DNA from 2 places in the Halomonas sp. 113 genome. Region 2 is predicted to be linked to the other one. Evidence: predicted binding sites of a transcription regulator. Region 2 holds the regulator's gene; the other holds the start of a gene.

Region 1 (3,412 bases), 2.1 Mb from region 2:
GTTTTACTTGATTAAGACTCACCAGTAGCCCGATGGCTGCTATCACTAAGCTCGCCGCCAGCAGATAAAGCGTAGGAATGTCGGCGCCCATTAGAAGCAAAACGAAAGCGCCCAAGGCACTCACTACCACGGCTGGCCCGGCGGTGGAGAGTACTGTAAACCAAGCGTATTGGTCAGGCTGGGCGAACATCGCCGTACCCGCGCTACGTAACCGAGTGGCTTTTGAACGGCCAGCAAAAAAAGCCAGCAGCCCCAGCAGCAATAATGCACTGCAAAAAATCAGAAGAAGCTGGTTGGTCTGCATCGCATCTCTCTCACGTGGTCACCGGTTAAGAAACCTATCAACAATAACGGGTCGGCAGCTTGCGCTGCCGACCACTTTTAATCTGACCTACCAACTTACTTAAGAACGTCTGCTGTCATTGAAGTGCGATCTGCAACAGCCTGGCGCCACTCTTCGCGCTCTCCTTCTGGCAGAACGATCAAGCCGATATCACGCAAGTAGCCATCATCGCCAATCATCATTTCGCTCATAAACATATCGACGTAATCGTACATCGGCGGGACGTCTTCAGCGTGCTGGTTCTTCACGTAGAACCACAGTGAACGCGCGATAGGATAGTCACCGGAGCTGATCGCCTCAGCCTCAGGATCGACGCCATCAATGCTGGCGGCGCTGATCGTGTCAGTATTCTCTTCAAGGAAAGAGTAGCCGAAGATACCAAAGGCACCGGTGTCTTCTGAAAGGCGCTGAACGATCAGGTTGTCGTTTTCACCGGCATCGATGTAAACACCGTCAGAACGAATATCGGTGTAGCCTTCATCGCCGTAAACATCCATACCCTCAGACGCAGATTCCATTACCAGCTCTTCAAAAGCATCGCGGGTACCCGAAGTTGTCGGCGGCCCATAAATGGAGATTTCACGGTCTGGCAGCGAAGAATCGATCTCGCTCCAGTTGGTGTAGGGGTTTTCAACTAACTCGCCATCAACCGGCACCATGGCAGCTACCGCCATGAAGATCTGTTCGCGGGTTAAAGCAATGTCATCGTTTTCGCTTGATTGACCCAATACGATGCCGTCAGAACCGATTTTAGCCTCGGTGATATCGGTAACGCCGTTCTCTTCACAACGCTCAAACTCAGACACTTTCATGCGACGAGAAGCGTTAGTAATGTCGGGTGTGCCTTCACCAACACCATTACAGAACAGACGCAAACCGCCGCCCGAACCAGTCGATTCAATAACAGGCGTCGGGTTACCAGTAGTCGCACCGAACTCTTCCGTTACGTAGCTGGCAAACGGGTAAACGGTACTGGAACCAACGATTCGGATTTGATCACGGGCTTGAGCAACACCGGCAACGCTCATTACAGCAGCCGCGATAACGGTGGTTTTGAGAATACGGTTCATGCGAAATACTCCTGTTCATGTAGGGATCTGGCCTTCGCAAGGCATACCTTGCACTGGTTCCATGACAACTTCATGACAGCGAGCAAAACGTAGAAAATTTTTCGTTACATAGAGGCAACCCGACCTTACATCACCACAAAAGTCCTAGCGCCGCGAGGGTGCATAACGCCAGCGAGGCACCTTGCAGCATGCGTCGGTCTAAACGGTGGGCTACGGTATCTGCCAAGGCGTTACCTATTAATACTGCAGGTAGGAAGGTAAGCGCGACCTGGAAATGCCAAAGCTGAATCTGGTCAGCCAAGGCAAGGGTGATTAAGGTCAATAGAGAGGTCAAAATGAAAAAGGCGGCTAGATTGCCGCGCACACGATCAGTGGGTAAGCCGTGCATCAGCAGCACGATGGGTGGGCCACCAATAGCCGCAACGGTGCCAAAAATGCCAGAGAGCACCCCAGCGCCAAACAGCGTTATTCGGTTTACCGGCAACTGAAAGCGGCACAAGGTGACGAGTACCGCAAACAGGACGATGACCGCAATCAGCTTTTCTAACACAAACATGGGGGCGGCGAGTAGCAGCCAAATACCCAGCGCATTGCCGGGAAGGCGCCCCACTAGCGCCATGCCAATGGAATCCAGGCGCACCTCGTGCCAGTAATGACGCACCATCATCAGGGAGACGGTAAATCCGAACAGTACCAGAGTGACCGGCACCAGACGAGGCTCTAGCATCAACAGTAGCGGTGCGCCAATAATGGCCAAACCAAAGCCGGTAGCGCGCTGCACAAAAGCACCCATTAACAGTACGGCGGAGCAAGCTAACCAAGTGCTCATCGGCATATTGACCCAAGCCAGCATGCTATCCATTCAACTTACCCATTCAAACTATCCATATGCTCTATCCATACGCCCTGTCCACACGCCCTATCTATTTGAAAACTATTCATCCGCAGCAGGTGCTTTAGTCAGTTTGCGCACACCGATATTGCCTAGCAACGCAGCGCCCAGCATGGTGAGTACCATGGGCCAAAGATGCTCTACCTCGAACAGCCCTACCATCACTCCCGCGAGGGCGCCGCAGGTAAACTGGATCCCGCCCAGCAGCGCCGTTGCCGTGGCGCTGATATGGCCAAAATGATCCAGTAACGACGAGATCGCGTTGGGCGTGATCAGCCCGATCATTCCGGTAAACAGCATAATCAACGGCACCACGATCACTAGCGACGCGATGTCCAGGGCGGTCACCGCTACCAACCCAAGCGCGGCCACCAGCTGTATAAGCAACCCTAAACGCAAATTCTGCTGAGGAGTTCGCTTGCGGAGCAGATGAATATTGACCCGATTAGAGAGCGCAATAACGACAACGTTGACCCCAAACACTAGCGGATAAGTGCCGGGCGAGAGGCCAAAATAGTCGAGATAGAGAAACGGCGAAGCGGTCACGAAGGCAAACAGGCCCGCAAAGGAAGCCGCTACCGCACAGATATAGCCCATGCCTTCACGATGCTTAAGCACGCTGGCGTAGTTGCGTATTACTTGCCGTGGTGAAGCTGCAGGCAGCGACATATCGCGGGTTTCAGGTAACCGCGTTCCTAGCAGCCAGAGCAAAAAGCCTGCGTAAACGGCTAAGAACACAAAAATCAGCCACCAGCCAGCCACGTGCAGTAGCAAGCTGCCCACTGCAGGTGCCACCAGCGGCGCCAGCATCATAATCATCGCCATGGTGGACATCACTTTGGCGGCCTCGCGCCCGCTAAAGCAGTCGCGCACAATCGCCGCCGAATTGACCACGCAGGCCCCGCCTCCCAACGCTTGAATAAACCGCCAAGCCAGCAGCGTGGGCAAACTGTCCGCCATCGTAATAGCAAGACTTGCCAGCATAAACACCACCAGTCCGCCCAGCAGCACAGGCTTTCTACCCATCCGATCCGAAAGCGGCCCAAAGCATAGCTGGCCCAATGCAAAGCCGAACAGGAATACGCTGATGGAGAGTTCAGTACGGTG
Region 2 (3,412 bases):
CCTTCACCGTTATCTTCCACATCGATATAGCCGCCACCAGTAGCGCTAGCTTTCCAACGCAGGGTGATTTGGCTGCCAGCAGGCGTGTAGCGAACCGCATTAAAGGCAAGGTTAGAGACGGCGCTGCGAATCTCCTGTTCACTGCCTAACAGTCGGGCATCGCTCTCAAGGGCGACGGTAATGGTATGACGTTGATGCGATAGGGCCAGCGCATCATCACAAACGCTTTGCAGTAAAGGCTCGAGTGACAGTGGATGATGATCTTGGCCGCCCTGGTCAATTTCCAAACGCGAGAGCAGCAATAAATCGTTGACCAGATTCTGCATCCGCTGGGTCTGTTCCTGCATTTGCTGAATACTACGTCCCAAGCGCGGCGGAAGCTGGTCGGAGATATCACTGTAGGTTTCCAAATAGCCGGAGAGAACGGTCAGCGGCGTACGTAACTCATGGGAAACGTTGGCGACAAAGTCGCGCCGCATCTGCTCAAGACGATGCAAGCGGGTGATATCGCGAGCCATCACTAAGCGTTCGTCGTCACCGTAGAGGGTAATTTGATACTGCAGGATTCGCCGTTCATCAATCGGTGAGGTGAGCGTTAACGGCTCACTGTAGTTACGCGAATTAAAATAGCTGATAAAGCCTGGGTCGCGCAGCAGGTTGGTAATGTGTTGACCACGATCATGGGCGGTTTGTAGCCCCAGCATGGCGGTGGCGGCGCTGTTCCACCACTCCAAATCACCGTGGCGATCAAGCATGACCACGCTATCACGCATTGCTTCAGACGACTCTTGAATACGTGCCAAAGTAGCCCGCAGACGGCTTTGGGTGATGCGCTGACTTTTTTGATAGCGGTATAAACGATCGAATAGCTCGCCCCACATCCCGCGAGCGGCAGGCGGTTCATCGTTAGGGTGGAGGGTGAGCCACAAATAGAGTTCGCGTAACTGTCGTAAGTGGTAAAACAGGCATCCCGCAAGCCCTGCTGCGAGCCCCAGCCCAGCCGAGCCCAACAGCCAGCCCAAGCAAGTGCCCAGCGTGGCCAGCCACGCTATTCGCCACAGCTCACGACTCCATAAACGCACATTTACACCCGTGCAGAGAAACGGTAACCGGTACCCCGAACCGTTTGGATCAGGTTTTGATGCACGTCACCCAGCGCTTTACGCAAGCGGCGGATATGCACATCGACCGTGCGCTCTTCAACGTAAACATTGCCGCCCCACACTTGGTCAAGCAGCTGGCTACGTGTGTAAGCGCGCTCTTGGTGAGTCATAAAAAACTGCAGCAAACGGTACTCGGTGGGGCCCATTTCCAGCGCTTTGCCGTGGGCACTTACCCGGTGGCTCACCGGATCAAGCAGCAGGCCGTTAATCTCAATCGGGTCTTCAACGCCACGTGGCGTCGCACGGCGCAGCACCGCTTTTAGCCGTGCCACCAATTCCCGGGGTGAAAAGGGCTTGGTGATATAGTCATCGGCACCGGCTTCAAGCCCTTGAATTTTATTATCCTCTTCGCCTTTCGCGGTGAGCATAATAATCGGGATTTCAGCGGTGGTTTCTTCACGCTTTAGGCGTCTCGCCAGCTCAATACCGCTAGTGCCGGGCATCATCCAGTCCAGCAGCAGTAAATCGGGTTGGTGGTCGACCACCATGGCATGGGCATCCTGGGCGTTATCCGCTTCGAGCACGCGATAGTCAGCCATTTCCAGCGCTACCGCGATCATCTCGCGAATCGACGCCTCATCATCGACAATCAGAACGGTCTTGGCGGTCATACCAGAGCCTCACGGTGTTCAAAGAAACTAGTTCAAAGAAAAACAGTTCAAAGATAAACAGATCAATGACATGTCAGTGACGATAACACCATGACTTGATGACAATTACATGACAATCGCCTCGATCAGCCAGCCGCAGGCCACCAACTTAGCGCGATACCGGCAAAAATCAGCAGTCCCGACCAGTGATTATTGAGAAACGCCTGGAAGCAGGCATCCCGCTCCTGGTCGCGAATTAAGCGCTGCTGATGCAGAAAAGTCGCTGCCATTGCCGCTAGCCCTAACCAGAAGAAACCACCTAAACCAACCCACCAGCCTACCCAAGCCAGCAACCCCAGGGTGGCTAGCTGGAGTAAGCCGATAATCAAACGATCCGCATTTCCAAACAGCACGGCCGTCGATTTAATGCCAATTTTTAAATCGTCGTCGCGATCGACCATGGCGTACTGGGTATCGTAGGCCACTGTCCAGCACACATTAGCGCAGAATAGCAGCCATGCTTCCAGCGGCACGTGGCCGAGCACGGCGCCAAAAGCCATCGGAATTGCCCAGGAAAAAGCCGCGCCCAGCACCACCTGAGGAAAGTGGGTATAGCGCTTCATAAACGGATAAATAATCGCCAGCAGCACCCCGCCCAGCGAGAGCAGCACCGTAAACCAGTTGGTCAGTAATACCAGAATAAACGCAGCGGCCACCAGGGCGATAAACAGCAGTTGAGCTTCGGTTTCGCTGATACGGCCCGTCGCTAGCGGACGTTGTTTTGTGCGTTTCACATGCCCATCGAAGTGGCGATCCGCATAGTCATTGACCACGCAGCCCGCAGCGCGCATCACATAAACGCCGGCCACAAAAATCAGCAGCACATTTCGCCCTGGTACACCTTCCGCAGCCACCCATAATGCCCACAGCGTCGGCCACATCAAAAGCCATGTGCCTATCGGCCGATTCAAGCGCATCAGCTGTAAAAAATCTGCCACGCGAGCCCATCCCTTCGGCCGCAACAGTGAACGATCCATGCTTACCTCACGAAGAATAAGATGCAGGCGCTAGCCTAGCGCGAAGGCAGGCCAAGATCATCCGCCATCGCCGTCAAAAAATACTCTTGCACTAATAATGACAGACTGCCGTGCTTACAGCCGTGATAAAAAACAGAGCGCCTTCCCCAGGCACAGCCTTCCTGTATGCCGTTGACGCTAGCAAACTGGGGGGAATGCGTCGTTACTTCCAATGGCCCACGCACTAAACCCGGCTGGCGAAATAGCCAACTACCTAGCGAGCGCTCGCCCAAGCACTCTAGCCGTTGGCCCTTTACCTGTGAGAGCGGGGCGACCGAGCGCGCCACCACCCATGGCGTTCCATCTAAGCACAGCGCCACTTCCCGCAGCCAGGCGTAACGCTTGGCACCAATGCCCAGCGCCTGAGCCTCATCCTGGCGCGGCCAACCAACCCCCTGGCGCAGCAGTCGTACTCGAAACGGCTTCTCGCCACCTGCGACCATTAAGCGGGCGGTTAACGAGTCGGTGGAGGCAACCCACTGCCACCAGGAAGCACTCATCGCCGGGCGCGCCGCATCAATCGGGCGCCAGCGGGAAAATAGAGGAGTTTGCCGAAAAGCAGCAGCCGTCACCGAGTTCTCCA

What was found. The regulator PhoB, encoded in region 2, activates phosphate uptake and scavenging genes when phosphate is short. The targets are predictions, from matches to a motif close to TGTCATANNNNTGTCANA.
Region 1: the regulator PhoB is predicted to act here: its motif matches at 1,474-1,491, upstream of YERSI8AC_RS14790 (PstS family phosphate ABC transporter substrate-binding protein).

The regions. Positions count from the first base shown of each region.
Region 1 is NZ_LR881453.1:3,122,471-3,125,882, forward strand. Features, by position in the region: gene pstC (phosphate ABC transporter permease subunit PstC) at 1-304, opposite strand, end outside; gene YERSI8AC_RS14790 (PstS family phosphate ABC transporter substrate-binding protein) at 400-1,413, opposite strand; gene YERSI8AC_RS14795 (sulfite exporter TauE/SafE family protein) at 1,544-2,275, opposite strand; gene YERSI8AC_RS14800 (multidrug effflux MFS transporter) at 2,348-3,412, opposite strand, start outside.
Region 2 is NZ_LR881453.1:5,250,381-5,253,792, forward strand. Features, by position in the region: gene phoR (phosphate regulon sensor histidine kinase PhoR) at 1-1,082, opposite strand, end outside; gene phoB (phosphate regulon transcriptional regulator PhoB) at 1,085-1,774, opposite strand; gene ubiA (4-hydroxybenzoate octaprenyltransferase) at 1,900-2,790, opposite strand; gene YERSI8AC_RS24425 (chorismate--pyruvate lyase family protein) at 2,826-3,401, opposite strand.